One region of the Paenibacillus sp. FSL P2-0089 genome, then DNA from elsewhere that is predicted to be linked to it. Evidence: riboswitches for the same ligand, from Rfam matches in the RefSeq annotation. Region 1 holds a riboswitch; each other region holds the start of a gene.
The links. A riboswitch is a leader RNA that binds a small molecule or an ion and turns the genes downstream of it on or off. The one in region 1 is predicted to bind thiamine pyrophosphate.
Positions count from the first base shown of each region.

Region 1 (7,451 bases):
TCTCCAAGTAATTCTGCAGCGCCGATAACACGGAACAGAACAGCAGATAGAACAACGCCGCTTCGCAATACAGCAGCAGGGGTTCATAGGAGGTCGCCACAATCTGCTGGGCTTTTCGGAAAATCTCAACATAAGTAATACTGGCCGCAAGCGAAGTATCCTTAACCAGGCTAATAAAAGAATTCGATAACGGCGGAACCGACACACGGGCCGCTTGAGGCAATATCACCCGGCGCAGAGCCTGCTTCCGGCTCATTCCCACCGAGAACGCGGCCTCCCACTGGCCTTTGTGGATAGACAGGATGGCAGCCCGGACAATCTCGGAGGAGTAGGCCCCAACACTGAGCGTGAACCCGATGACAGCAGCGATGAATGGATCAAGCACAATCCCGGCGGCGGGCAGTCCATAGAAAATAATAAACAGCTGCACCAGCAGCGGCGTTCCCCGAATCACCCAGACGTAGAAGCGGGCGATCAGCCTCGGAAGCCTCCAGGAGGACAGCCGGGCAAGTGCCGTAATTACAGCCAGCAGCAGGCCCAGGATGAATGATACCAGTGCTAACGGAAGGGTAAAAGCCACCCCTGCTTTGAACAGAGGCAGCAATGAATCGAGAAATATTTGTATTTGGCGGTCATCCATCATTTCGATACGTCAGTGCCGAAGTACTTCTCGGAGATCTTAAGGTAGGTTCCGTCGCTCTTCATAGCGGTCAGTGCTTCGTTCACAGCCTGCACCAGCTCGTCATTCCCTTTCAGGAAGACTGCGGCACTATGCGAGCCTTCGGCAATCTCATCCACCTGCTTGATCTTGACATCCGGCTTCTGCTTCTTCAGATCTAGGAAAGACAAGCCGTCATTGACAGTGGCGTCAATCCGTCCGGAGAGCAGCAGATCAATCGCCTGGTTGAAGCCTTCGGTAGATACGATCTCGGCACCGTTGTCTGTGGCGATTTTGCCGAGGTTGCTGGTGAGCGACTGGCCGGCTTTTTTACCCTTGAGATCAGCAAATGTCTTAATATCCTGATTATCCTCCGGCACGATCAGCACAGCCTTGGAGACAATATACGGATCGGAGAAATCATATTTCACTTTGCGCTCATCGGTGATAGAGACTTCATTGAAAATCACATCGAAGCGCTTCGCATCCATCCCGGCAAAAATCCCGTCCCACTGCGTCTCAATGAACTCCGGCTTCACACCCAGGCGCTTGGTGACTTCTTCGGCGATCTCGACATCGAAGCCCGTCAGCTTGCCGTCTGCATCATGGAAGGTGAACGGTGCGTAGGTCCCTTCGGTTCCGATGCGCAGCTTGCCGCTGGCTTTGACGGCTTCCAGGCTGTTCTGCTCCCCGGAAGCTGCACCCTCTGTAGCCGCAGCCGTAGGTTCAGCCGGAGTGTTGCCGCCCGTTGCTGTCTTGTCCGTATTGTTGCTTCCGCAAGCCGCAGCCGTGACCATGGTCAGGAGCAGCATAATAGTTAGACTTAGTTTTTTCATTCGATGAATCCCCTCTCGTATCTTCTTCTCTTCAGGCACCGTAATTAGTGGCAAAATGAATCGTAACACCGGGGTGTTACCTGCGTCAATAACTTTTTCCGATTATATACATCGGATTTATATTGTATTGATTTTCCATAGCTTAGCTTGCCCCAAATTCTGCTCCTGCATCAGGATATTCAGAACAGAAATCAACAAAAAAAAGCGACCCTCCGGCAAAAGGAGAATCGCTGCTCTATGGATGTTACAAGCTCTGCTTCTGTGTGGGCATAGCTATACGTGCATGATTTCCGGGGCCGCCTTTTCCTTGGAACGCTCAGCTCCGGAATGGCGGCCCCGGCGCAGCAGCAGTCCAAGGACCGCACCGCCAAGTGCGACAAACATCATAATGTGGAACGTGTCCGCGAAGCCCTGCGACAATACCGTCTGCTTAGCCAGCAGCAAGGCATCCTGCGAAGCGCCTGCGGTACTCTTTCCGGCAGCGGCAGCGGCCTCCTGCATCTCGGTACCGCGCGCCGTTGTTCTTGCCGTCAGAATCGTAACCAGCGTCGAGACGGCCAGCGAGGTAATCACCTGCTGCATCGAATTCGTCAGCGAGGTTACCCGGTTCACCAGATGACTTGGTGCCTTGTTGAGCAGATGCGTATTCATCGGCATCATCATCATACCCATTCCGGCCCCGCACATGATCAGCGGAAGGATCAGGTCGCGGCTCTGAGTGGTAAGATCCACATGGGAATACTGGAATAACGCACCGGAGACCAGACTGAGACCGCAGACCACGAGCCAGCGCACACCGATCCGGTCGAACAGGATTCCGGCAACCGGCATCATCAGCCCGGAAGCGATCGCTTGCGGCAGCAGCGTCAGGCCGGTATCAAATGCGCCGAAGCCGCGGGCCTGCTGCAGAAATTGCGGGAGCAGGAATAACGCGCCATATAAGCCGAACTGGGCAATCCACTGCACGATGATCCCTGTCGTGAAATCAACGGATTTCAGAATCCGCAGCTCCAGCAGCGGTGTCTTGGAGCGCAGTTCAGCGATGACAAAAGCGATCAGCGCCACAGCGCCCAGCAGCAGCCCGATCAGCGTCTTCTCAGAGGTCCAGCTCTGCGCGCCCTGGCTGACCCCGTAAGTGAGCGAAGCAAACGCCAGCGGGCCAAGAACCATACCGAGCTTATCCATGCCGGGCACGCTGTTCTTCGCCGCATTCGGCAGCTTGCGCAGTCCGATCAGCACAGCAATGATGCCAATCGGAATATTAATGAGGAAGATCCAGCGCCAGGAATGGTATTCAACCAGCCAGCCCGACAATACCGGACCAATAGCGGGTGCGAACAGGACGGGAATGCCCATAATCCCCATGACAACGCCAACCTTACTTTTGGGAGCCAGTCTGTACACATAGGCCATCCCGACAGGGAGCACACAGCCGCCGCCAAGTCCTTGAATGACCCGAAAAACAATCAGCCATTCGGCGCTGCTTGGTGTAGCGCACAGAATCGAGCCTATCGTAAACACAATTACCGCCGTCAGGAAGACCGTCTTGGCCCCGAACCGGTCAGACAGCCAGCCTGACAGCGGAATAACTGAAGCCTGAGCCAGCATATATCCGGTAACTACCCACTGCAGCGTATGCAGGTCCGTCTTGAAATCCACCACCAGCCTGGACAAGGCTACATTCATCGCCGTACTGTCCAGCACAACCATAAATACTCCGGCAATAATGGCCAGCAGCGGAACCAGAATGCTGGACAGCCGGAAATCGGCTTCCTGCTTCAAGGTCTGATCCATGTCTCTTCTCCTCCTGAGCTGTCCGCGTTCTACATTGACCTGCGGGCAGATTGTTCTATATAATGAGTGAACGGACAACTGTCCGTAAGTGCAATTCATAGTCTACGGACAATTGTCCGTTGTGTCAATTCTTTTATTTATTTTTCTGTAAATCGCTGATTTATTTCTGAAAGGGGTTCTCATGAAAAAGCCAGACACCGATGCTGCACAGCTCCCGCGCTCAGCTCCGCAAGCCAAAGAATCCGCTCCGCCCGAGTCCGCCGATCCTTATGTACAGCGGATTCTTGAAGCTGCCCGCCATTTGTTCACCGAGAGCGGACTTGAGGCAGTCAGCATGTACAGCATTGCCAAGCGGGCAGGCATAGGACAAGGCTCCCTGTACCGCCGCTTCACGGACAAGGGTGAGATCTGTTCTGCACTGCTGAAGGGCAGCGCAGATCAATTCCTGTCCGGGCTGGAGCAGCAGGTGGCTGCCAGTGCCGGTGAAGCTCCGGCTCTCGCTCAGCTGCAGAGCAGCATTGAGCAGATTGCCGATTTCATTGAGCAGTATGCTGAGCTGCTGAATATGATCAAAGCCGAGTTCACCGGTAAGAAGCAGCTGACCCAGTTTGAGCATCCTTTTTTTCAGCGGCTGGGGGTGATGATGACAGAGCTGCTGCAGCGTGCTGCGGAGGGCGGTGAGATTATTGACATTGATCCTGCCTTTGCGGCCACGGCCTTAATCTCTGTCCTCAGCCCAGATCTGTACCTGTATGAGCAAAAGCGGCACCACTCCTCCAAACTGGACATCTCCCGGGGCATCGTCACCTTGTTCGTGACCGGTCTGGCGAAGCGCTGACCGCCTGCTCTTTACAAGAGGGGAATTTGTGGTATATTAAGTAGCAATTACGAATTCAATAGCAATATTATTCACTAGGGGAGTCGGCCGACTGAGACGGAGCTTAAGCTCCGGACCCTTTGAACCTGATCTGGATCATACCAGCGGAGGGAAGTGGAGCAGAATGTATCAGTGGTTCCCGTCACAGGGCCGCAGCCGACTGTACCTTCCGCCCCATTCATTGCCTCCGGGAATGAATGGGGCTTTTTTGTGCTCCGTGCAGGTTCTATTTCAATCCGGGGAGGCTTGTACATAGTCTTATGATCAACATTAGCAATCTATCTTATGCTTTCGGGACCGGTTCGTCCCGGACACCCGTCTTCTCAGAGCTATCCATGAATGTGCAGCGCGGCGAATTCATTTCTGTTGTAGGCGGAAGCGGATGCGGTAAAAGCACCTTGTTCAAAATCATCGCCGGCCTGCTGGAGCCGGACAACGGCAGGATTACGCTGAACGGAGCCGAGTCCGCTACAGCAGCGAAGAGGCTGGGCAGTGTGGCCTACATGCCGCAGCAGGATCTCCTCCTGCCTTGGCGGACCGTAATGGACAATTGTCTGCTGCCCTGGGAACTCAAGCGCAGCCGTCCCAAAGCGGCCGCCGTGGCCGAGATTCGTACCCTGCTGCAACGCTTCGGCCTAGAGGGAACCGAAGGGGCTTATCCCCAGGAGCTGTCCGGCGGGATGCGCCAGCGCGTGGCGGTCCTCCGCACCGTGGCGGCGGGGAATGACCTGCTGCTGCTCGATGAGCCGTTCGGGGCGCTCGATGCCATTACGAAGCGCTCACTACAGCGCTGGCTGCTCGAGTTATGGGCGGAGCTGGACAAGACGGTGCTGTTCATCACCCATGATCTGGAGGAGGCTCTGCTGCTCAGTGACAGAATCTATCTAATGACGGGCAGTGGCGGCGGCGGGATGCAGGAATTCCCAGCTGGTCTCCCCCGTCCGCGTCATCACAGTCTGAACTATCTACCGCAGTTCGCCGCCCTGCGCCAGGAATTGGAGCTGAAGCTATATGAGAACCGCCGCTCCTAGAAGATTGCTCCAGCATTACGGTCCGGCTGCCCTGCTCGCCCTGCTGACGCTTGCAGTCTGGGAGACTGTAGCCCGGCTGGGCCTGGTTCCTCCCTTCATTCTTCCGGCTCCGTCTGCGGTCTGCAAGGCCTTGGTGGAGGAACGCCGCCTGTTATTCGGGGTGCATCTGCCGGCTACACTGCTTGAAGTGCTCACAGGCTTCGCATTGTCTGTGGTCTGCGGCAGCCTTCTGGGAATCGCCATGCACCTGTTCAGTCCGCTGGCCAAGGCGCTGTATCCGCTGCTAATTATCAGCCAGACGGTTCCGCTGATCGCGCTCTCTCCCCTGTTCATCATGTGGTTCGGCTACACCCTATGGAGTAAGGTCGCTGTTGTCTTCCTGACCGCTTTCTTCCCGGTGGTCATCGGCACCTATGACGGCTTGTCCAAGAACACGGACGCCTACCGGGAGCTGCTGCTGACATATGGCGCGAACCGCTGGCAGATTCTCGGGAAGGTGGGCGTTCCGCTGGCCCTGCCCTCTTTTTTCTCCGGACTGAAGCTGTCGGCTGTGTACTGTGTGATCGGTGCAACCATCGGGGAATGGCTTGGAGGCAGCCAGGGGCTGGGCTATTTCAGCCGCAGAATGGCAGGGAATCTCCAGAGTGCCAAGATGTTCGCCGCTGTTGTCTTGTTATCCGTGCTCGGTATCCTGCTGTTTCTGGCTGTCGCCGCACTGGAGAAGATTATTCTGAAGAAAAGAGGACATTATTCATGACTACTATCCGCTATTTCCGTTATCTGCACCATGCGATTTCAAGGCCAACCGTTCTACTGTCTGCTCTGCTGCTCAGTATGCTGCCCGTCCTGGCAGGCTGCACCAATACGAACAGTCCGGCGGCCTCCGGCTCTTCGGCGGGGACTACAGCCACTTCTGAAGCTGGGACTGGAGCCGAAGGCGCAGTCCATAAGCTGACGATTATGCTCGACTGGTATCCCAATGCTGTCCACTCTTTTTTGTATGCGGCAGAGGCTGAAGGCTATTTCGCTGAGGAAGGTCTGGAGGTTGATATTCAGATGCCGGCCGATACCAATGATGCGCTGAAGCTTGTTGCTGCGGGAAAGGTGGACCTGGCACTCAGTTACCAGCCGCAGGTATTGATGGCACGGGGGGAGCAGATTCCGGTCAAGTCGATTGCTGCGCTGGTGCGCCACCCGCTGAATCATCTCATCGTAGCTGCAGACAGCGGCATTACCCGCCCGGGAGAGCTGTCCGGCAAGCAAGCCGGATATTCCTCCGTCCCGTTGTATGAAGCCATGCTGAGCACGATGGTCAAAAGCGACGGCGGGGACCCTTCCTCCCTCAAGCTGGTGGATGTCGGCTATGAGCTGATCCCTGCTCTCTCCACCGGACGGGTGGATGGCATTATGGGCGGGTTCATCAACCATGAGCAGCTGATTCTAGAGCAGGAGGGCCATCCGGTCCGCTCCTTCAATCCTGTGGATTACGGGGTCCCGGACTATTATGAGCTGGTGCTGGTCGCCAGTGAGCAGGGACTGCAGGATTCGCAGGGCTTTTATCACAAATTCGTGGATGCCATCAGAAAAGGCCAGCAGTATACTGCCGATCACCCGGATGAAGCGCTGAAGCTGCTGCTTACCCATCAGGAGGATACCGCACCGCTGGATGAAGCCATTGAGCAGCGCAGTCTGGAGATCCTGCTGCCGCTGATGGATGCCGGTTCCCAGCCCTTCGGCTATCAGGACAGCGCATCATGGGAGAAGGTGAACCAGTGGCTGAGTGAGAACGGTCTGCTGGCTGCCGAAGTGGATGTTAAGAATGCTTTTATTAATTTTTAATTACATCTTTCAGGAGGAATTCATATGTCTTATCTGTCCAAAGTACGCCAGACGAACCCGCTGGTGCATAATATCACGAATATCGTAGTTGCTAACTTCACAGCTAATGGGCTTCTGGCCCTGGGAGCTTCGCCGTTCATGGCCGATGCCATTGAAGAAGTAGCGGATGTCGCCGCCATGTCCGGCGCGGTTGTGCTGAACATCGGTACACTGAATGAAGCTGCCATTGCTTCCATGATCGAGGCCGGAAAGGCTGCGAACCGCCACCATGTACCGCTCGTGCTTGATCCCGTTGGAGCCGGTGCTACCGCCTACCGCACGGATGTTACAGCTAAGCTGCTCAGTGAGCTACAGCTTACTGCGCTGCGCGGCAATGTGGCCGAGGTTGCCAATGTGGCCGGGGAGAGCTGGGCTAG
Region 1 covers NZ_CP152006.1:3,085,685-3,093,135, reverse strand. Annotated here, with positions in the region: gene NST69_RS12660 (amino acid ABC transporter permease) at 1-640, opposite strand, end outside; gene NST69_RS12655 (amino acid ABC transporter substrate-binding protein) at 640-1,494, opposite strand; gene NST69_RS12650 (DHA2 family efflux MFS transporter permease subunit) at 1,768-3,288, opposite strand; gene NST69_RS12645 (TetR/AcrR family transcriptional regulator) at 3,470-4,126, shown strand; TPP riboswitch at 4,193-4,295, shown strand; gene NST69_RS12640 (ABC transporter ATP-binding protein) at 4,426-5,196, shown strand; gene NST69_RS12635 (ABC transporter permease) at 5,177-5,953, shown strand; gene NST69_RS12630 (ABC transporter substrate-binding protein) at 5,950-7,035, shown strand; gene thiM (hydroxyethylthiazole kinase) at 7,054-7,451, shown strand, end outside.

Region 2 (7,451 bases), 3.3 Mb from region 1:
GAGAAGTAGCGGACGACATCGTTCTCGTCGATAAAGGTCAGATCCACCGGCAGATGATTCATCAGCGTCTCGAGCTGGTGTAGCGACAGCAGCCCGGTCTCGAACCGGATGAAGCCCTGCGGGGACAGGCCTTCCCCTTCTTCCGCCGGAACATCAGCACCCTCAGGCTCCGCTGCACGTTCCGGTATCCATTCCTGGTCGGGCGCAGTCAGGCAGAAGCCGATTTCATCGCTTTCGCGGGCGATTTTGACCCACTCATCCTCAGTCAGCTTATCAAGCGCCATCGGGAGCAGAATATTCTCTTCCTTGAAGATCATCTCATTGACTTCCTTAATGATCTCCTCCAGTGCGGCTGTAATCTGCCCGCTGTCTCCGTTATAGGCGCTAAGCGCCTTCTTGGCTTCCTTGATCATATTGCGGATTCCGTCATCCACTCCCCACATTACCTTCGTAGGACCGTATATGCCGTACTTCTCCAGGTAAGGGAAAAGCAGATTCTCCTTGCGGCTGTAGTGCTTGTCGAGATCCAGCAGCAGACTCAGGTCCTCCAGCAGCTTATAGATAATCTCATCGCTGGCGTTCTTCTTGAACTTATCCGCATGCAGCTCCAGCCGGAAGTTGACCAGACGTTCGATCTCCCGGTTCTCCAGCTTGAACGTATGCACGGGATGACCGGGCTGCTCCTCAGGCTTAGAAGAACGGTGGATCTGTTCAATCGAGCCCTTGAAGATTGCCGTATGCACGGAGCAGAGGCGCTGTACTTCCTCTACCGGAATGCCTTCCTCGGTCATCAGAGAGTGCTCCATGGCGGAGATTTCCTCCACCGTAACATCGCCTACCGCTTCTTCAAAACGCGCCTTAACCTCCTCCACGCTTTTGCCCGCATGCAGCTCCTTGATGATCTCTCTCAGCATAGCCTGGCGGCGTGTCTGTTCCGGAATATCGACCTCGCGGTTATTAATCAGTTCGCTCATCACAATCTCTCCTTCTATTCTATAATCTCGAAACCATGCTGCTGAAAGGCCAGCCGAACGGTTTCCAGCTCTATTTTCTTTAATTTCATTCCTTTGGAGAGGGTCATAAATCGTCCTGCAGTCTGCAGCATTCCAGGCTTCGCAATATCACGAAAACCCAGTTCCACCATGATCTCAACAATTTCCGGGTGCCTGGTTACCAGCTCAAAGACCGATTCATCCAGCTTCAACGCTTTGCTCATCCTTTTGCACACCTCACTAATGAGAATTCTTCTCAACACCAGCTTAGCATAGGGTACAGAGGTGAATTGTGATTGTAATCACTAACTACAAAAAGACTATCCCCGCCAGCCATTCAGCTTGTGGGGATAGCCTCAGAATAATACGTTTACGCTGTAATCACGGCCTCTCGGCCATGAACAACGTACCTACATATAGATTAGGTCATGCAGCTAAGTTACAGTGATTGGCTCCATCTATGGGAATTCCGGATATCATGCGAAATCCGCATGCTGCAGAATTTAGGGCCGCACATCGAGCAGAAATGCGCCTGCTTTGCCCCCTCCGCAGGCAGGGTCTCATCATGATACGCCTGCGCCCTTTCCGGGTCCAGGGAGAGATGAAACTGGTCGCGCCAGCGGAACTCGAACCGCGCCTTGGACAGCGCGTTGTCCCGGTCCTGCGCACCCGGATGTCCCTTGGCGAGGTCTGCGGCATGTGCAGCAATTTTGTAGGTAATGACTCCTTCGCGCACATCATTCTTGTCAGGCAGGCCTAAATGCTCCTTAGGTGTAACGTAACACAGCATTGCCGTTCCAAGCCCCCCGATTATCGCTGCCCCGATGGCCGACGTGATGTGATCATAGCCGGGTGCAATATCCGTAGTTAGCGGACCGAGGGTGTAGAAAGGGGCTTCGTGGCAAATCTCAAGCTGCTTGTCCATATTCTCCTTGATCTTGTGCATTGGCACATGGCCCGGACCTTCTACCATAACCTGAACATCGTGCTTCCAGGCAAGCGCCGTCAGCTCTCCCAGCGTCTCCAGCTCGGCGAACTGAGCTTCGTCATTGGCATCAGCGATAGAGCCGGGACGCAGGCCATCCCCCAGCGAGAAGGCCACATCATACGTCTTCATAATCTCACAGATGTCTTCGAAGTGTGTGTACAGGAAGTTCTCCTGCTGATGGGCCAGGCACCAGGCAGCCATAATCGATCCGCCCCGGGATACAATGCCTGTCATTCTCCGGGCAGTGAGCGGAATATAGCGCCGCAGCACCCCGGCATGAATGGTGAAGTAATCCACCCCCTGCTCCGCCTGCTCAATCAGCGTGTCGCGATAGAGCTCCCAGGTTAAATCCTCAGCTATACCGTTCACCTTCTCCAGCGCCTGGTATATGGGCACTGTCCCGACCGGCACAGGAGAATTGCGGATAATCCACTCCCGGGTGGTATGGATCTTAGAGCCGGTGGAGAGATCCATGATGGTATCAGCCCCCCAGCGGGTCGCCCACCGCATCTTCTCCACCTCCTCTTCAATAGAAGAAGTGACCGCCGAATTTCCGATGTTGGCATTGATCTTCACCAGGAAGTTACGGCCGATAATCATCGGCTCACTCTCCGGGTGATTGATATTGGCCGGAATAATAGCACGGCCCGCAGCCACCTCATCCCTAACGAACTCCGGCCGGATATTCTCCCGGATCGCAATATACTCCATTTCCGGTGTGATGATCCCTTGCCTTGCATAATGCAACTGGGTCACATTGCCGCCTGCATAGGCCCGCCTCGGATTCCTGCACAGTCCTGGATAAGCTTCTGCGGCAGCCCCTTCTCTGCGGATTCCGTTATCCTCCGGCCGGACGGCTCTTCCGGTGTACTCCTCCGAATCGCCACGCTCCGCGATCCAGCTTGAACGGTGCGGCGGCAGCCCCCTCCGAATGTCCATCTCCTCCGCGGCATCCGTGTACATACCGCTTGTGTCATAGACACGCAGCGGAGCATTTTCCTCTTCCCCGGCAACGCCTTCGGTTCTGCTGAGGCTGATCTCCCGCATCGGAACCCGGATATCCGGGCGTGAGCCCTCCACATACACTTTACGGCTTGCGGGGAATCCCGAAAGATCCACCTCTTCGTTTTTACCCATTCCTTTCATTTCAATCTCCTCCTCTTCGCTCTGTACACTCATCAGATAAGAGGTCACGCAGCAGATTGAGCTGAAGAATCTATAGATTCCTGCAAGTCAAAAAGCCGCTCCACCTGGAGCGGCTTTATTAAAGGAACAGCCAAATAAGACTGTATTCAAAAAAGGTCCGACTCCACTTTCCTACGCTGGTATGATCCAGATCAGGTTCAAGGGTCCGGAAATTCAATTTTCCCGTCTCAGCCTATTCAGGCTCCCCTAGTGGGTATCTTATCTAATTAAATACATTTTACCTGTATGGGTAATTCTTGTAAACCCGTTATTTGTCTAGCGATTCGCTCCAGTCGTGCACCATCGTGCCTTCCAGGAACTTCTCGGCATCCATAGCGGCCATACAACCGGTTCCCGCTGCCGATATCGCTTGACGGTAACGGGTATCCTGTACATCGCCACAGGCGAATACACCCGGGATGTTGGTCTCGGTGGTACCCGGATTCACCACGATATAGCCATTCTCATCCGTATTGATCTGCCCGCCCAAGAAGGCTGTGTTCGGTGTGTGTCCAATCGCTACGAACACGCCGTCTGCCTCCACCAATTCTGTCAGACCTGTCTCATTGTTAAGCACCGTAAGGCCCTTCACTCCGGTCTCTCCTACCGTTACTTCAACCGGTGTGCGGTTCAAGGCCCAGGTTACCTTGCTGTTGTCACGCGCCCGGTCCTGCATGATCTTCGAGGCCCGCAGCTCGGGACGGCGGTGAACCAGCGTTACGCTGGACGCAAAGCGGGTCAGGAAGCTGGCTTCCTCCATAGCGGAGTCTCCGCCGCCGACGACGACAATCTTTTTATTACGGAAAAAGAAGCCGTCACAGGTCGCACATGTGCTGACCCCGCGTCCCACATTCTCCTGCTCGCCCGGAATGCCCAGATATCTTGCAGAGGCCCCGGTTGAAATAATAACCGACTCCGCTTCCAGTACACCCATTCCGTCCACTGTTACCTTGAACGGACGCTGTGAGAAGTCCACCGACTCCACCCAGCCATTCTTGAATTCAGCACCGAAGCGTTCCGCCTGCTTGCGCATATTGTCCATCAGGTCCGGACCCAGAATCCCTTCAGGGAAGCCTGGAAAGTTCTCCACTTCTGTCGTCGTTGTCAGTTGTCCCCCCGGCTGCAAGCCTTCAATGACCAGCGGGCTCAGGTTCGCACGCGCCAGATAAATCGCGGCAGTCAGCCCGGCCGGGCCTGTTCCGATTACAATCGTTTTGTACATTACATTGGCCTCCTTACAAGTAGGTGTTCTTACAACAGCAATTGCTTCAAATGCGGGTAGTGGACGGCGATAAGCCGCCGGTTCCGGGCAGCATCCCCTTGGGTCCGGGAGCAGCCGCAGGCTCCTGCTCTTCGCCGGGCGAGCCGCCGGCTTCATTCAGGTTCTCCCCGATCAGCCGCTGAAGGCTGAACAATGCCGCCTCCTGCAGGCGGTCCTCCTGCAGTGGCTCCTGCTCCAGAACTCCGCGCAGTACCTCGGACATCTCCTCGTCCTCAATCCAGCGGAGAGCCTCGGTCACCTGAAGCTTCGTAGCGGAATCGCCGTAGCGCAGCGCCCAGAAGAACGAGGCGCGCAGCAGCGGATTATTCCGCACTTCTTCAGTGAATCTGCCTGTATTGCCCTTCCACTGCTTCAGCTGCTCCTGGAAGGGCAGCTGATAGTTATAGCTGACAGCAGGCATAGGGTGTCCTTCTGCCCGGGCCTGCTGGAGCTGGGACAGGAAGAACGCAGGGACAGCGGAAGCAGGGTCCAGCTTGGCTGCCTGTCTCCAGCAGCGCAGTGCCTCATCATGTCTTCCGCTATTGCTTGCCGCCGCGGCACAGTAATGATACAGCCCGGCGTCTCCGGCGACCTCCTCGTCCTTCAGCAGACGGCGGAAATGGCTGTAAGCGGCAGCGTGCCGGCCCAGGATACCCATGGTTGTAGCCATTTTGAATACATGCTCCTGATGGAACGGCACCGTTGCTTCTAGCATACCGAGCAGCGTTTCAAGCTGTTCCTTATCTCCTGCATACTGCAGGAAGATGGCCATATTGCACAGAGCGTGCAGATTGCCGGGGTCTTGCTTCAGCACCTCATTCAGACATTCCTTCGCCTTGGCGAACCGGCCCATATAGAAATGAGCTAGTGCCAGATTATTATGCGCAGCCAAAAAATCCGGGGTACCCGCAGTGATCTCCTCCAGCAGCTCTACAGCCTGAGGGAACTTACCCTCCTCCAGCAGACTCCGCGCCCGGTCATGCTCTACGACTCCCTCACGGCTACGGATACGCACCAGCGGAGCAGGCCGGTTCAGCTCATATTGCAGCAGCTCCATCAGTTCTTCGGATTCGGTCATGAACTCGCCGTTAGCATCCTCTTCCAAGTAAGTGACCAGCGAACGCTCCGCCTCTTCAAAGCTTTCCATATTGGCGAAGTTATTAGCCATGTAGAAATGGCATTCCGTCATAGCGGGGTCGATTTTCTCCAGAACATGGATAAGAATCTCGTTAGATGCGGTATAATTGCCCATCTCAGATAATATACCCGCCATATTGCAATGATTCACCGGATTATCCGGCTCATATTCAACAGCTTTGCGAAAATTTCTTAATGCCTTATCATATTGAAAGCGGTCCAGCGACCGAACGGCTCTTTCAAAGAAAAAATTGGCATCCAGAGTGACCGGAATGACATTACTGTGCTCCGCGGTATTCTCTGAAGTTCTCTCTATCATGGAAGCAAGGCACCTCCCTTGTTTCAGCTTCCCTAGCCTTACCTGTTCGTTTCCATTTATGGTCTCGGCTGTCTTCTTCACACAGTATACCACATGTGGCAACGAGATTCTCAAGTCTCAGAGAGAGAGCTAACGGGAGGGAAAAGCTCAAAAAAAGACGCGGGAGTTAAATCCCCGCGTCTCTGAACAGCTTATCTATGGAACCGCCCTCGATGATAATACGCGTGGCCTCAGCCAGCATGGGAGCTACCGAGAGCACTGCGAATCTGCTGGAATGCTCGTCCGGCAGGGCAATGGAATCGGTAATGACAATCTCGTCGATATTGGGATGATCCATCCGCTCAAGCGCATCCCCGGAGAACAGTCCGTGCGTAGCACAGACGATACTGTTCCGGGCACCCCGCTCCTTCAGGCCCTCCACCACATTGACGATCGTGGTTCCGGTATCTATAAGATCCTCTATAATGATTGGCGTCCTGCCTTCCACATCACCAATGACATGCGTAATCACCGATTCATTATGCGCCGGACGCTTCTTAATCATGATGGCGAACGGCGAATCCAGCCGGCTGGCCAGCTTCTCCGCCATGGACGCTCGTCCCGCATCCGGGGAGACCACGACCAGATCGGTAAGCCCCTTCACCTTCAGATAACCGCTAATCAGATCAAGCGCCGTCAGATGATCGACCGGAATATTGAAGAATCCCTGTATGGCTGCGGCATGCAGATCAATCGTAATTACGCGCGTTGCACCGGCGGTGGTCAGCACATCGGCGACCATTTTGGCTGAGATCGGCTCACGTGGTGCGGACTTACGCTCCTGCCGGGCGTACCCGTAATAGGGAACGATAATGTTCACCGTTCTGGCCGATGCGCGCTTGGCGGCATCAATCATGACCAGCAGCTCTACAAACAGCTCGTTAATCGGATGAGCCAGGGATTGCACCAAAAATACGTCGCAGTTCCGGATGCTCTCTTCATAATGCACATAAATCTCGCCGCTTTTGAAACGGGTCAGCTTAATCTGGCCAAGCGGCGCACCAAGGCGCTCCGCAATATCAGCGGCAAGCTTCGGATTCGACGAACCGGAAAAAATCCGTAATTGATGATGCATAGTACCCTCCTGGGATTATAAATTTATACGCTGAACGGAACAGATGTACGGCGGCGTCCTTCAAAGACGGACAGTTCGCGGAAGCCGGTGCGCCAGAGCATGTCCCGGGCCTCTGTTAAGCCGTCTCCCAGCTTCATGGGATCATGCGCATCAGAGCCAACCGTGAGCGGAATGCCCAGCTCAAGCGCCTGAACAAGCACATGCTCTGCCGGGAACATCTCGGCGCACGGCTTGGACAGCCCGGAAGCGTTCAGCTCCATCGCGATGCCGCTGCGGGCAATGACCTTCAGCGTATCCAGCTCAAGCTTCTTAGCCTCCGCCAGGTCCTCCGGCGTCCGGGGTCCGTAACCGAACCTTTTGATGACGTCCATATGTCCTATAATATCATATAATCCTGATAACGCCGACTTCTGTACAGCATCATAATAGCGGCGGTATACCGCCATGACATCCTG
Region 2 covers NZ_CP152006.1:7,512,288-7,519,738, reverse strand. Annotated here, with positions in the region: gene NST69_RS32255 (DUF438 domain-containing protein) at 1-974, opposite strand, end outside; gene NST69_RS32250 (DUF1858 domain-containing protein) at 989-1,216, opposite strand; gene thiC (phosphomethylpyrimidine synthase ThiC) at 1,432-3,117, opposite strand; TPP riboswitch at 3,278-3,384, opposite strand; gene trxB (thioredoxin-disulfide reductase) at 3,434-4,387, opposite strand; gene NST69_RS32235 (tetratricopeptide repeat protein) at 4,434-5,882, opposite strand; gene NST69_RS32230 (ribose-phosphate pyrophosphokinase) at 6,049-6,996, opposite strand; gene hisJ (histidinol-phosphatase HisJ) at 7,020-7,451, opposite strand, start outside.
Region 2: another riboswitch for thiamine pyrophosphate. It lies ahead of thiC (phosphomethylpyrimidine synthase ThiC); the one in region 1 lies ahead of NST69_RS12640 (ABC transporter ATP-binding protein).

Region 3 (7,451 bases), 980 kb from region 1:
TTGGACTGGACGCGCCGTGTAGGCCGAATGTAATCGAAAAACCGAACACAATTGGACTGGACGTGCCAGGTAGGCGAATGTAATCGAAAAACCGAACACAATTGGACTGGACGTGCCGTGTAGGCCTGCGTTTATCGCAGAAGACGTGTTTTCACAGATAACCGAATACAATTGCACCATGAAGCCATGTTGGTTTTATGTATGCTAAAAACCGAATACAGCATCCTTCCGCTATATCCCGATAATCGCCCGGTACTCCCGGTCCAGTATCGCATAAAAGTATTGGTTCACCCACTGGTCATTCCAGTGTATTTCTTCCCGGAATACGCCTTCGCGGGTCAGGCCCAAGCGTTCCAGCACCTTGATGGATGCGGTATTGTATTCATTGCACATAGCCACGACTCTGTGGGCCTTCCATTCTTCAAAAGCAAGCTTCAAGGCCAGCTGCGCCGCTTCGGTGCAGTAGCCTTGCCCCCGGTATTCAGGGAAAAGGCTGTAGCCCAGCTCCCAGCTCTCGCGCTCTTTTACATACCAGTGTATGCTCAGTTCCCCTACAGGGGTTGCTTCGGGAGTAGCTAGCCGGATCAGGAATTGTCTATGCCAGTCGCTAGCGATTCGTTCCGTCACCGTCTTCCGGACTGCCTCCTTGTCAGTTGGAATCATATCCTCGAAGGGCCAGAGGGCGGTATTGGTCTCCAGTTCTGTGATGAAATCGATATCGTCCGGGGTGACCGGAGATAGTGTGATTCTTGCATTCATTTTGCAAAACCTCCTGTTAGTATGATTTCGATACGATCTTGCCGTCTTTCATTACCCAGCTGACCTGCCGCAGGTTGTTAATATCCGCCAGCGGATCTCCCCCGACGACCAACAGATCGGCCCTCTTGCCTGTCTCAATGGTACCGAGCTCATGTTCCAGCTTACAGATCTTGGCACCGGTTGAAGTGGCAGCCACAATAATCTGCATCGGGGAGAGGCCGGCCTGGCCTAACAGCTGGATCTCCCTCCACGGCATACCGGCTCTGTACCACGGAGGAGTTTCTTCAATAAAATCATCCCCCAGCCCAATCTCCCCGCCTGCCTGAATAAATCTCCGGACATTATCCAGCCCTTGCTCCAGCAGCGGCGCACCGAATTTGTCCTGGAACATCTGGAGTACGGTGAGGGTGGGGACGATACGGATGCTCCCGCTCACCATTTGCCGGATCAGTTGATCGTCCAGCCGGTCGTAGACCATATGCGCAGCATCGCTGATCCCTGCATCCACCAGAATCTGAAGATTGCGTGCACTTGTAACATGAGCAGACACACAAGCACCCATACTCCTGGCCTCCTGGCAGATCGCTTCGAGAATCTCCTGATTCAGCTGCGGCAGTCCGGCGGTTGCGGGATCGTAGCCGTCTTCCAGCGCTGTTTTGATGAAATGTATTCCTTGTCCCAAGACTTCAAGGACCTTAAGCCGCGCCTCCTCTGCACTCCCTACTCCGATAGGCTCCTGACCACCGTACCCGCCTGGAGCGGTGAATACCTTGCCGGATGTAAGAATTCTGGGAGAATTAGCGTCCTCCAACTGCTGCGTATATGTGACCACATCATCAATCGATGCTGCCGTAGTCATCCCCTCATCCCGGATCGTAGTAATTCCTTCCGCAAGGCACGCGGCCAAATATTCCGTATGATATCCGTGCAGCGGCTCATTCTGTATGTACTTGAAGCTGGTATGGGCATGGGTGTGAATAAACCCCGGCAAAAGGAACAGACCCTCAAGGTCGATCACTGTTGTTGCGGAGTCATGCCCGATTCTCCCGTTAATGTCACTATACTGTGTTATGGTGCCGAAACGGCCATTAACAATCTCAATGCTTGCATGATGCAGCGGCTGCTGTCCGGTTCCATCGATTACAGTTCCGTTCGTCAGCAAGATGCGCTCATTTCCCATGATAGAAGCGTCCCCTCAGTTAAGGTAGTTGTCGTTCCCCACAAAGTATAGGACATTCCCCCTAGCGGATATAGATAATATTCTTTTTGGAAACGTTCGTTGCTTACCGTACTACCGTTCCGATATAGGCACCGTTGAATGAAGATTGGCTGTTTGGGCGGCTGCCAAGTGTGGTAAGTAACATAACGTACAGTCAAGCAGGCACACTGCCTGTGCATAAACACCAGACCTTAAGCCATGCTAACATGATTAATCAACAATACTGTGGACAGCGAAAGGAGAATGGATTATGCCAGACACTAACAAACAACCTGTCAAAACTCTGCCCCCGCAGGTACAGGATCAGCGCCCGGGAATTGAGAGTGAGATGAACCCGCTCCCGGAGTTTGAGACACCTGCGTACAAGGCAGCAGGCAAGCTGCTGGGCAAGGCCGCGCTCATTACCGGAGGCGACAGCGGGATCGGGCGTGCGGTTGCCGTGCATTTTGCCAAGGAGGGCGCGGATGTGGTGATCTCCTACTTGAACGAGCATGAGGATGCGGAAGAGACCAAGCGCCAGGTGGAGCAGGAGGGCAGAACGTGTATTCTGATCGCCGGGGATATCGGGGACGAATGCTTCTGTCAGAGCTTGATTCGCCAAACCGTTGAAGGACTCGGCAAGCTTGACATCCTGATTAACAATGCGGCGGAGCAGCATCCGCAGGACCATATTGAGGACATTACAGCGGAGCAGCTGGAGCGTACGTTCCGGACGAATATTTTCTCCATGTTCTACCTGACGAAGGCAGCTATGCCTCATCTTAAAAAAGGCGCTACGATCATTAACACGACCTCCATCACGGCGTATCGCGGCAGCCCGCAGCTGCTGGACTATTCGTCCACCAAAGGAGCCATTCTCAGCTTCACCCGTTCGCTGTCAATGAATCTGGCCGATAAGGGCATCCGCGTGAACGCGGTAGCGCCCGGACCGATCTGGACCCCGCTGATTCCGTCCACCTTTGACGCGAAGAAGGTCAGTGAGTTCGGCGGCACCCAGCCGATGAAGCGCCCGGGGCAGCCTGAAGAGCTGGCACCGGCGTATGTATACCTGGCCTCGGACGATTCCTCCTATGTGAGCGGACAGGTGATGCATGTGAACGGCGGCGAGGTTGTCAACGGATAATGGGTGCAGAATAAGATCTGGATGCAGATTTGTGTGCAACATATAAATTTTATTTTAAAAAAGCCTAACCGCTTGCCGGCAGGCTTTTTTTCTGCGCTTGTAACTATTACAATATATTTCCGTCTATTTAGATAATTTGATATGAAAAGGGGATAGGGATGCTTAGAAAAAAAGGATTCATTCTATCTGCAGCGGGGATTTTAATTTTTCTGGTAGTGTTCATTTATTGGACTCCTTTTGCAGGGAGAGTTGTGGAAAACACAAGATTGGAAGGATATGCAAAAAGCATTGGGATTAGAATTACACAGGAATCGCCGCCGCTACCCCTTGTTACTTCCGGGAAAACCCAAATTCCGGTTACCCAAGGCAGCTATTGCTGGGGAAAATTAGGATGTGCAGATTATACAGGAGGACAATCCTTGGTACAGGGGGTTACTCCCACTGTTATAGCCCCTGAGGGGGGGATCGATGTTGCTTTTACTTATAAACCGGCACCCGGCGGGTTAACCGTTCAGCAATTTGTCGATGATAAAGAAGTGCAAATTCCATTGAAGAACGGCTCTTTTAATGCTCCAAAAGAACAAGGCGTTTATTACTACGGCATATCAGCATTCTGGACATCCGAGGATGGTAAATTTTCAGAAGGGAGTTCATCCGTGGCTTTTGTAATTGAAGTAAAATCTACGAAAGAATAGCTCTAACAGGAATTATATGCTAATATACAAAAAGCAAGGCCAAACAACCGCATAGAACGATCACTAGGGGAGCCGCAAGGCTGAGACGGGCGTATCTGCTCGGACCCTTTGAACCTGATCTGGGTTATACCAGCGTAGGGAAGTGGAGAACGAATATTGCAGCGGGGGTATACGGCTAATACCGGTATTCCTGTTTCTATTCCAGACTGCTTCCTTTACGGGGGCGGTCTTTTTTGTGTTGTGGAGAGGTGTAGTGTGAGCTGGGACAGACGGGAGGGGGAAAGGCGTTGCACGAAATTCATGTCATCTCAGACGGTCGGCTCCACCCTGAGAAGCTTGCGGAGCTGGCTGCGGCGGTACATCCCATGGTGGATTATATCCATCTCCGGGAAAAAGCCATGTCCGCCCGCGAACTGCTGGCGGCGGCGCAGCAGATGCTTCAGGCCGGGGTTCCGCCTTCGAAGCTGGTCATTAATGACCGGATCGATATTGCCTTGGCCGCTGGGGCAGGCGGTGTACAGTTGGCCTGGCATAGCCTTCCGCCAGCCGCAGCACGCGGGCTTGCACCGGGCCTGCGGATCGGCAGGTCGGTACACTCGCGGGAAGAGGCGGCGGAGGCTGGAAGGCGGGGAGCAGACTTCTGCCTCTACGGGCATGTTTTCCCGACGGCCTGTAAGCCCGGACAGCAGGCACGGGGACTTGCGCAACTGGCCGAGGCTGTCCGCTGGAGCCGCATCCCGCTGATTGCGCTTGGAGGGATTACCCCGGGTAATGCCGGAGCGGTGCTGGCCCAAGGGGCGGCTGGCATTGCTGTCATGTCGGGGATCTGCGGAGCCCCGGACCCGGTGGCAGCGGCCATGGCGTACAGGGAAGCGGTCCACAGGGACAGGGCAGCGGAGCTGGCTGAAGCGCTGGATATGGCTCAAACACAGGGCACAGCAGGAGGTGAACAGGCATGAATGTGACCGTTAACGGAAAGAGGCAAAGAATCGAAGAGAGCTGCCGGACACTGGAGGATCTGCTCTCCCGGCCCGAGTGGGCCGGTAAGCTGGTGATTGTCGAGCTGAATGGTGAGCTTGCTGGCAGAGAGGTTTACGGAGAAACACTGCTCAGTGAGGGGGACCGGGTGGAGCTGGTTCATTTTGTAGGCGGAGGCTGAACACGAAGACTTATCCCAGGAGGCGTTAACATGCAAGATCCATTGATGATTGGCGGAGTGACTCTAACCAGCAGACTGTTCATTGGTACCGGAAAATACAGCCGCAACACCCTCATTCCCGAGGTGATTACGCGATCAGGCTCACAGGTCATTACCGTTGCTCTGCGCCGGGTGGACCCGGAGAGCAGTGACAATATTGTCAGCCATATTCCTTCCCATATGACCTTACTGCCTAATACCTCCGGTGCGCGCACCGCAGAGGAAGCAGTACGGATTGCCCGGCTGGCGAGATCGGCGGGGCTGGGGAACTGGGTGAAGATTGAGGTCATCAACGACCAGAAATATCTGCTGCCGGATAATACCGAGACCATCCGGGCGACCGAGATCCTTGCAGCAGAGGGCTTCGTGGTGCTTCCGTATATGAGTCCTGACCTGTCCGCCGCCCTGCGGTTGAAGGCAGCGGGGGCTGCGGCCGTGATGCCGCTGGGAGCGCCGATCGGGTCCAACCGCGGACTGCAGACCAAGGAACTGATCCGGATTCTGATCTCCGAGACGAATCTGCCGGTGATCGTGGATGCCGGAATCGGCAGACCGTCCGAGGCGGCTGAGGCGATGGAGATGGGGGCCGCAGCGGTGCTGCTTAATACAGCGATTGCCACCGCCTCGGATCCGCTGCTGATGGCAGAAGCCTTCCGTGACGCGGTAGCCGCAGGGCGCAAGGCTTATCTCGCCGGACTGGGGCCTGTGGAAGAGACGGCGGCAGCCTCTTCACCGTTGACCGGGTTCTTGGCCTGACAGATGGAATAGGGAGGAGAGAACGGTTATGAGCTTTTATGAGACGATGACCCGGCTGGAGCAGCTGCCTTACGAAGCGTTATGGAGCCGGTATACGGCAGAGGATGTGAAGCGCGCGCTTCGTGCAGAGCGGGTCGATGAAGAGGGGCTGATGGCACTGCTGTCACCGGCAGCGGAGCCTTATCTGGAGGAGATGGCGCAGAAGGCGCACCGCTTAACGCGTACGCATTTCGGCCATGTGATGCAGCTGTTTACACCGATGTACCTGGCTGATTTTTGCGTGAATCACTGCACGTATTGCAGCTTCAGTTCTATTTATGATTTTCCGCGCAAAAAACTGACGCTGGAGCAGGTCGCCCGGGAAGCGGAGACCATCGCAGCCACAGGCCTGCGCCACATTCTGATTCTGACCGGAGAATCCCGCAGGGACAGTCCGGCCGGTTATGTGAGGGACTGCGTGAATGTGCTGCGCCGCTATTTTGCCTCCGTCAGCATTGAAGTGAATCCGCTCTCGACAGCAGAATATGCTGAGCTCAGAGAAGCTGGCGTGGACGGTCTGACGCTCTATCAGGAGGTCTACCATCAGGAAACTTATCGTGCGCTGCATGTAAAAGGACCCAAACGCGTCTACCGCAACCGTCTGGACGCTCCCGAACGGGGCTGTCAAGCCGGGTTCCGTTCGGTGAATATCGGAGCCCTGCTTGGCATGTACGAATGGCGCCAGGAGGCGCTGGCCACTGCGCTGCATGCGAGATATCTGCAGGACAAGTACCCGGAATGCGAAATCGGGCTGTCGACTCCCCGGTTCCGGCCTTACTTAGGCGAATTCAATCCCGCAAGCGATGTAACCGACCGTGCGCTGGTGCAGATTATTCTGGCTTACCGCCTATTTCTGCCGCGCTCCGGCATCTCGCTGTCTACACGGGAGCCTGCGGCCCTGCGCGATCATCTGGTCCAGCTCGGCATCACGAAGATGTCCGCAGGGGTATCCACCGAAGTGGGCGGACATTCCCTGGAAGGGGGAACGCCGCAGTTTGAAATCTCGGACAACCGCAGCGTGAACGAGATGGCCGAGATGCTGCGTTCGCAAGGACTCCAGCCGGTATTCAAGGACTGGGATATCCTGTCCGAGCCGCTTGGGTTGAGGTAGGCAGGCTGAATCTGGTTGAGCCTGATGTGACCAAACCGGATGTAATTTAAACTGATCAGGAAAAACGAATGAACTTAACTTGACTAGACTAAGCGAATCAACTTAAACTGACCAGACTAACCGTGTCTAACTTAAGCTGACTAGACTAACCGTGTCTAACTTAACCTGACCATATGCAAATAACCCGCTTCATGGCGGGTTATTTGCATTGTATAAGGGTTATAAGTTGCATGTGGGCCCAATGTAGGCGAAAAACCGAACACAATCCCTAGCGAGAAGGCTGGTGGACCCAATGTAGGCGAAAAACCGAACACAATCGCTAGTGAGAAGGCTGGTGGGCCAAATGTAGGCGAAAAACCGAACACAATCGCTAACGAGAAGGCTGGGTGGGGCCCAATATGTGCGAAAAACCGAACACAATTGGTGCGGATGGAGAAAATGCGGGCCGTTTAAGAGAGGCATTCGCATAGCATTGTTAACACGTAAGTATATCAACCAACGCTAGGAGCCAACACATGCGAATGTGTACTCTATCTACTCTATAGATTCAG
Region 3 covers NZ_CP152006.1:2,106,914-2,114,364, forward strand. Annotated here, with positions in the region: gene NST69_RS08535 (GNAT family protein) at 232-759, opposite strand; gene NST69_RS08540 (amidohydrolase family protein) at 776-1,939, opposite strand; gene NST69_RS08545 (SDR family oxidoreductase) at 2,229-3,101, shown strand; gene NST69_RS08550 (hypothetical protein) at 3,260-3,796, shown strand; TPP riboswitch at 3,852-3,954, shown strand; gene NST69_RS08555 (thiamine phosphate synthase) at 4,084-4,755, shown strand; gene thiS (sulfur carrier protein ThiS) at 4,752-4,955, shown strand; gene NST69_RS08565 (thiazole synthase) at 4,986-5,750, shown strand; gene thiH (2-iminoacetate synthase ThiH) at 5,779-6,900, shown strand; gene yfbR (5'-deoxynucleotidase) at 7,435-7,451, opposite strand, start outside.
Region 3: another riboswitch for thiamine pyrophosphate. It lies ahead of NST69_RS08555 (thiamine phosphate synthase); the one in region 1 lies ahead of NST69_RS12640 (ABC transporter ATP-binding protein).

Region 4 (7,451 bases), 3.0 Mb from region 1:
ATAGCATGATTCCTCCGGCACAATCCGAAAAGCAGCAGCAGAAAGGGCCCCCTATGAACCATGAAGGTTCCTAAGAGGCCCGGATTGCCGGACTATATAGTACTTAGGCTTAGGCGGAACTTATCCGTTACCGGCCACTGCCATCCTTTTACCGGAGACAACCGCTTAAGACTGCCATACCCCGTGCTCACCGTTCTTGCCCATATATTCAATCCGCGAAGGGGACAGCTCAAGAATGACATAATCGGGATCATCCGGTCCCTTGAACCATTTCTCCAGGGACTCATTCCATACCTTAGAGCGCAAGCTATCATCCTTCGTCACAGCAACTGTAGCTTCAATCTCCAGTACATCCTTGCCGCCGCCCTGTTCATAGCCAAGCAAGAGACTAGCATTTGGATTATCCTGAAGCTCTTCTACCTTATGAGTCTTGCGGTTAGTTGCCAGATAGATGGACAGTCCGTCATGAAATATCGCCATGTAACGAACCTTAGGTTTGTTACCGGCCTCAATCGTGCCGAAGGAACCGAACCTGTTGTCGTCCAGCACCTGTATGATTGTTTTCTCCAGCTCTTTGTTATCCATTGACGTCACAGCTCCCTTCAAATTCATGTGAATATAAGTTTATATATTCACGTCCACGGTTTGGATTTATGATTAACCTGTGCCTAATATAGTGTACCCTTCCCGTTCATTCTGAATCCCGCCATCTGTTCATAAATTGATTCATAAGGAGTCTTATTCTTGAAAAAACTAATCTGGATCGGCTGTCTCTCCTATTTCGTAATCGGCCTCGCCCATGTCGTCCTGGGCTCCATTCTTCCGGTGCTGCTCCAGCATTATGACCGCAGCTACAGTGCAGGGGGCGAGCTGATCTTCAGCCAGTTCGCGGGCTTCCTGGCCGGCGTACTGGTCTCGCCGCTGCTGAACCGGCGGTTCGGCAAGCGCGGCGGCATTCTGATTGCCACCGGCCTGCTGCTCTGTGCCGAGATTGCCTACGCCTTCCTCCCGCCCTGGGGCTGGATGTACGTAATTGCCGTAGCCGCAGGGTTCGGCTTCGGGATGATCGAAGCCGTCATCGGCACGATTATTATTGCCGCAGTCACCGAAGGAACGGCGGTTGCCATGAGCCGGCTGGAGGTGCTGTTCGGTGTCGGGGCGCTGCTCATGCCGCTGGCGGCCAGTCCGCTGATTGCCGCCGGGCAGTGGAGGCTGGCCTTCCTGATCGTTGCCGCCTTCTCCCTCCTCTCGCTGCTCTTCTGGGCGAAGAGCAGATTCGGCCCGCTGGACAGCGCGCTGAATGAGCGGCCTGCCCGCCCTGACCGCGCTGCGGCAGCGGGAACCACCAGACGGTTGTCCTTGCCCTACAAGGGCAAGCAATGGGTGGTGCTTGGCTTGTTCATTCTGTTCTTCTTTCTCTATGTAGGCACTGAGATGAGCCTGGTGAATTTCATGCCGGCGATCTTCATCGCGAAGCTGGGCATGAGCGAGGCCGCGGCTGCGCTCACGGTGACCTTCTTCTGGCTTGCCATGTCGGCAGGCAGACTGTTCGCCGGTGTCATCGCCGAGAAGATCTCCTACCGCATCTATGTGCTCGTCAGCTGCTTTGCCGCTTTGCTGCTGCTTATTATTTTCCCGTTCGCCGGTCACCGGCTTGCCGCCTTTGCCATCATCCTGCTGCTTGGCCTGTTCATGTCCGGCATCTTCTCCATCGCGCTGGTCTTCTCCAGCAAGCTGCTGCCCGGCGCGGAAGAATCCACGCCCAGCATTATGATCGCCTCCGGCGGAATCGGCGGCGCGGTGCTGCCGCTGCTGACGGGCTGGTCCATGGATCATCTGCAGATCGCCCAGACCTCGGGACTTTTGGCCGCTTTTGCCGCGCTGTTATTCGTGCTGAGCGTAACCGCCTGGAGAATCGGGTAATTGTATACAACAAGGTCCATATTCTGTGAATAAGGATGGAACCCACACATGGCTGAACTGCATTCCGAGCCCACTCTGCATACCGCCTTGCTGCAATTCATTTTCCCCTTCTCCATCAAGGCCGAGGTCGATGAAGAGCTGATTGAGAGTTTACAGAAGGATGGATTTACGCGTTTTTTTCTTGAGAACAAGGAACTGGAGCATGCCTATTACGGAGAGAACCACTGTGTATCCCATGAGAAAATGGAGCGCAGCTATCTTCCGTTTGCCGCCCATGTCTTGTTTCCGCATGAGAAGGACAGGGATTCCTTCCGCCGCTTTTCCCGGGTGAGTGATCTGCTGTGCGGGCTGCAAATGCCCTTTCAGACGGTTCCCTTCCGCGTGCTGTCGACAGATGTGTTCCTCTGCCCGTTCGAGCTGGGCTTCCTGACGGTAAGAGTGGCTATTGAGGAAGAGAATCTCCCCTTCAGCATGGTGCTCGAATTCGCCGACCGGTTCCGCAACCTGGAGGATGTAAGCGTTCAGGATGAGCATACCTTCATCCATTGTCATAAGAAGTCTTTTGCCCGGGTGGAGGACTTCGTGTTCAGGCATCTGGCAGCCGGGCTGGAGCCGTATCTTGATCCTGCGGAGACCAATGGCAATTATTTCGAGACCCTGCCCTTCTTCGTCGATGAACGGATGCTGGTGCAGGCCTTCTACGGCGTTAATCTCCCTGAGGACGAGGAAGAGATCAGTGTCGAAATGCTCTACCGTGCCTCTCAGGTGGATGGTCTGACCATCGACGGCAGCCCCTACATGAGTGCAAGTGATCCGGATTATATCAAGCAGTACACCCGGGAGCATTGCTATAGCCGCTGGGGGCCGGACACCTACTATATGACCAATGAGCAGACCTTCTGCTGCGTGAGCCGGGCGAAGCCGGAGATTGCCGCAGGCCTGATCAGCCAGATGTACGGCGAATATTATTACGGAATGCTGCTGAGTATTTTTCATAAAATCGTGCTGCTGAAGCTCGCCAACCTTCACTCCCGGCTGCGCATCAACCACGATAACGACGAGATCGAGAATCTGATCTTCCTGATCAACAAATTCTCGGCCAAATTCTACTTCCTGGAGCTGATTTCACAGTCGCAGGGGCGGGAGATTTTTTTTCAGCTGCGTAAGGTGTATGGCAATGATGCCCTGTTCGATGAGGTGAAAATGACCCTGAATGACCTGTTCCAGTACCAGGACAAATTCCAGGCCAAGCGGCGGGATACGCTCCTGATGGTGCTCACCGTGTTTACTGTCATCAGCGGAATATACGGGATGAATCAGGTCATCGAGGATCTGAAGGGCCAGATTGACTGGAGCAAAATGCTGGAGTACTCCGCGTTCGAGTATCTGGCTCTGTTCCTGACCTTCTCGGGGATCACCGTCAGTGTCGGCTTAACGCTGAGAGAGATCTGGAACGGCATCCGCAGCCGCCGCAAGAAGCGGCATTATACGAGGGATTAAGACACAGAGGGTGGACAATGTCGAAGCTGCCGTCTATAATACACCGTAAGAACATAGCAATACCCGTGAACTTTATAGAACCAGGGGTGCTGGAATTGGCCGGCTGAGATTGTATCCCACAAGATACTGACCCTTATACCTGATCTGGATAATGCCAGCGTAGGAATCTTCATTCGGCACAGTGCCTTAAGCGGTACTGAAGCTGAATTCCCCTCACGCAAGTAACTGGCGTCCCGATCTTCGGGACGCTTTTTTGATTATATGGATGTACAGGAATAGGGTTTCTGTAAGCTCTGAAGACCAGGGGTTGCTGGAAGGAGAGAAAAAGAGAAATGGGAGTCAAAAAAACAGTAATGCTGCTGCTCAGTTCCATGCTGGTTCTCACGGTCGCGGGATGTGGCGGCGGGAACAACAGCGGCAATGCGGGGGCCAGTGCACCTGCTGCCGGGAACAGTACGGCTGCACCTGATGCAACCGCAGCTGCACCCACGGATGCACCTAAGGCGCTGACCCCGGTCAAGATTGCCCTGGACTGGACGCCGAACACGAATCATACCGGCCTGTATGCAGCCAAGGAGCTGGGCTATTACGCGGAGGAAGGTCTTGACGTACAGATTGTACAGCCAGGCGCTGCCGGGTCTGATACAATGGTCACTTCCGGCGAAGCCCAGTTCGGCATCAGCGCCCAGGAGGCGCTGACCCTGGCCCGCCTGCAGGATGTGCCGCTGGTGTCGATTGCTGCAATCATTCAGCATAATACCTCGGGCTTTGCGGCTCCGAAGGACCGCAATATTAAGACGCCGAAGGATTTTGAAGGCAAAACGTACGGAGGCTGGGGCTCCCCTGCGGAGCAGGCTGCCATGAAAGCCATTATGGACCCCGAAGGCGGGGATGTCTCCAAGGTGAAGCTGGTGAATATCGGCGAAGCGGACTTTTTCACAGCCGTGAAGCGGGATATTGACTTCGCCTGGATCTTCTATGCCTGGACCGGGGTGGAAGCCGAACTGCGCGGGGAGCCGCTGGATATGCTGTATCTGAAGGATTACGCTCCGCAGCTGGATTACTACACACCGGTGCTGACCACCAGCGAGAAGGAGATCGCCGAGCATCCTGAAGTGGTGAAGGCCTTCCTTAAGGCTACGTCCAAGGGGTATCAGTACGCTATCGATAACCCGGAAGAAGCCGCGACGGTACTGTCGGATGCTGTACCTGATCTGGACCCCAAGCTGGTGCTGGCCAGCCAGAAATGGCTTAGCCCGAAATACAAGGACGACGCCCCGCGCTGGGGTGAGCAGAAGCTTGAGATCTGGAAGAATTACGCCGACTGGATGTACGGCCTGAAGCTGCTGGATAAGCCGCTGGATGCGGAGAGTACGTTTACGAATGAATTTTTGCCGGAATCATAATGAACCCGCATGACGGGAATCTTATACTTAACTTGAAAGGAATGATTGATCATGGCTAACACACTGCTTAGCATTCAGGTAATTCCCAAGACACCGAACAACGAGGATTCCATCCCTTACGTGGACAAGGCTATAGAGGTGATTCAAAAGTCAGGCGTGAAGCATCAGGTGAATCCGCTGGAGACCACGATGGAAGGCGAGCTGTCCGAACTGCTGGATATTGTGCGTGATATGCACGAGGCGCTGATCGCTTCCGGCAGTCCTAGTGTCATCTCACAGATCAAGATCGCCCATAATCCGGGCGGCATCAGCATGGAGAAGCTGACGGAGAAATACCGGCCGTGAGAAGCACCTGGAAGCTAGTGTGGCCGCCCTTTGTGGCGGTCCTCTTTTTTGTCGGGATATGGCAGCTATCGGTCATGCTGTTCGACATCCCGGCTTACCAGCTGCCCAGCCCCGCGGATATTGCGCGTGAGACGAAGAACAACGCCTCCGGGATCTGGGAGCACACCGCCGCCACGCTGCGGCTGACCCTGATCGGCTTCCCGGTCGGCACAGGCATCGGCCTGCTCACCGCCTTGCTGCTGCATCTGCTGCCCTGGGTCAAGCGAGCGCTCTATCCGCTGCTGATTCTCAGCCAGAATGTGCCCTCCATTGCGCTTGCCCCGCTGCTGATTATCTGGTTCGGCTTCGGCCTGCTGCCCAAAATCATCCTGATCACCCTCGTCTGCTTCTTCCCTGTGGCTGTTGCGACCATGGGCGGGCTGACGCAAAGCGACCGGGTAATGCTGAATTATATGAAGATGGCAGGTGCAGGCAAGTGGCAGATCTTCACCAAGCTGGAGCTTCCCGGCTCGCTGCCCTCCCTGTTCTCCGGGCTCAAAATCTCCGCCACTTATGCGGTGATGGGCGCAGTGGTGGCCGAGTGGATCGGCGCCGACAAAGGGATCGGCTACTATATGCTGCTGCAGAAGTCCTCTTACCGTGCGGACCGGATGTTCGTGGCCATCGCTATTATCGTGCTGCTGAGTCTCGTATTATTCGCGCTCATTGCCCTCCTGGAGAGATGGCTGGTGCGCTGGAAGCCGCGCAAGGAAGCTTAATGCCACGGGAGGATATCCCAACACGGAAGTACTTATAATCAACTGAAGGAGGTTACGCGAAGTGTCTGAGCTTACGAGGATTGAACTGGAGAAGGCGGACGGAGACGGACGCCTGGGTACACGGAGTGTTCCGCCTGCGCTCGAAGTCAGCGGCATCAGCAAGTCGTTCAAGCACCGCCGCCGGGAGACACAGGTGCTGAATCAGGTGTCCCTGACCGTGGAGCCGCAGGAATTCGTCTCCATTGTCGGCCCGTCCGGCTGCGGCAAAAGCACACTGTTCCATATCATCGGCGGCCTTACGCTGCCGGATACCGGAACCGTCCGCATGAACGGCATCCCGGTGACCGGGCAGCGCGGCAAGATCAGCTATATGCCGCAGCAGCCCGCGCTGTTCCCGTGGCGCAGCACACTGGATAACGTCCTGCTTGGCGGCGAGCTGCAAGGCGCCCCGCAGCGGGAGGCGCGCGAGGCTGCGCGCCACTGGCTGGCGAAGATCGGCCTAGGCGGCTTCGAGCGGGCCTACCCGCACATGCTGTCCGGCGGCATGCAGCAGCGAGCCGCCTTCCTGCGGGCCATGCTCGCGCCGCAGGAGCTGATGCTGCTCGACGAGCCGTTCAGCGCGCTCGATGCGCTGACCCGCGAGCAGATGCAGCGCTGGCTGCTGGAGCTGTGGGAGGAGAACCGCCGCTCCGTGCTGTTCATCACCCATAACATTGAAGAAGCGCTGCTGCTCTCCACCCGCATCTATGTTTTCTCGGGGCGTCCCGGCTCCGTCCTCCACACCGTGGAGGTCCCGTTCCCGCGTCCGCGCCGCGAAGAGATCGCCGATTCGCCGGAGTTCCTCCGGATGCGGCGCCAGCTCTCAGAGTGGATGCGCGAGGAGCAGGCGAAGAGCCAGAGCTAAGTAACCACTCCGGCGGTATAACCTCCCCGTGTAGGGAGGTTATTTGCTATGTGCCCGCCAGCCTAATGTGATCGTTTTTTCGATTATATTCGGACCACGAGCTGCACCCAGTCCCATTATGGTCGGTTTTTCGATTACATTTGGCCTACGCGCTACCCACGGTCCCATTGTGATCAGTTTTTCGCTTACATTTGGCCTACGCGCTACCCACGGTCCCATTGTGGTCGGTTTTTCGATTACATTCCGCACACGCACCCCGCGCCAGCCTGATGTGTTCGGTTTTTCGCTTACATTCCGCACACGCCCTCCCCCTACATCCAGCCCTTGTCCTCCGCCAGCCGCACGGCTTCGATCCGGGTCTTGACCGCAAGCTTGCTGAGGATCTCCGAGATGTAGTTGCGGACCGTGCCATAGGAGAGGTGGAGCGCCGCGGCGATCTCTCCGGCGCTGCGGCCTGCGGCAGCCAGCTTCAGAATCTCCCGCTCCCGGTCCGAGAGCGGGTTCTCTTCACGCAGGCTGCCGAAGACCAGCTCGGGCGAGACCTCGCGGCCCCCGCCCATCACGCGGCGGATGGCATCCGCCAGCTTATCCACCGGCTCATCCTTCAGCAGATAG
Region 4 covers NZ_CP152006.1:115,658-123,108, reverse strand. Annotated here, with positions in the region: gene NST69_RS00515 (pyridoxamine 5'-phosphate oxidase family protein) at 166-585, opposite strand; gene NST69_RS00510 (MFS transporter) at 745-1,923, shown strand; gene NST69_RS00505 (hypothetical protein) at 1,972-3,423, shown strand; TPP riboswitch at 3,496-3,606, shown strand; gene NST69_RS00500 (ABC transporter substrate-binding protein) at 3,756-4,829, shown strand; gene NST69_RS00495 (MTH1187 family thiamine-binding protein) at 4,881-5,174, shown strand; gene NST69_RS00490 (ABC transporter permease) at 5,171-5,932, shown strand; gene NST69_RS00485 (ABC transporter ATP-binding protein) at 6,012-6,836, shown strand; gene NST69_RS00480 (response regulator transcription factor) at 7,148-7,451, opposite strand, start outside.
Region 4: another riboswitch for thiamine pyrophosphate. It lies ahead of NST69_RS00500 (ABC transporter substrate-binding protein); the one in region 1 lies ahead of NST69_RS12640 (ABC transporter ATP-binding protein).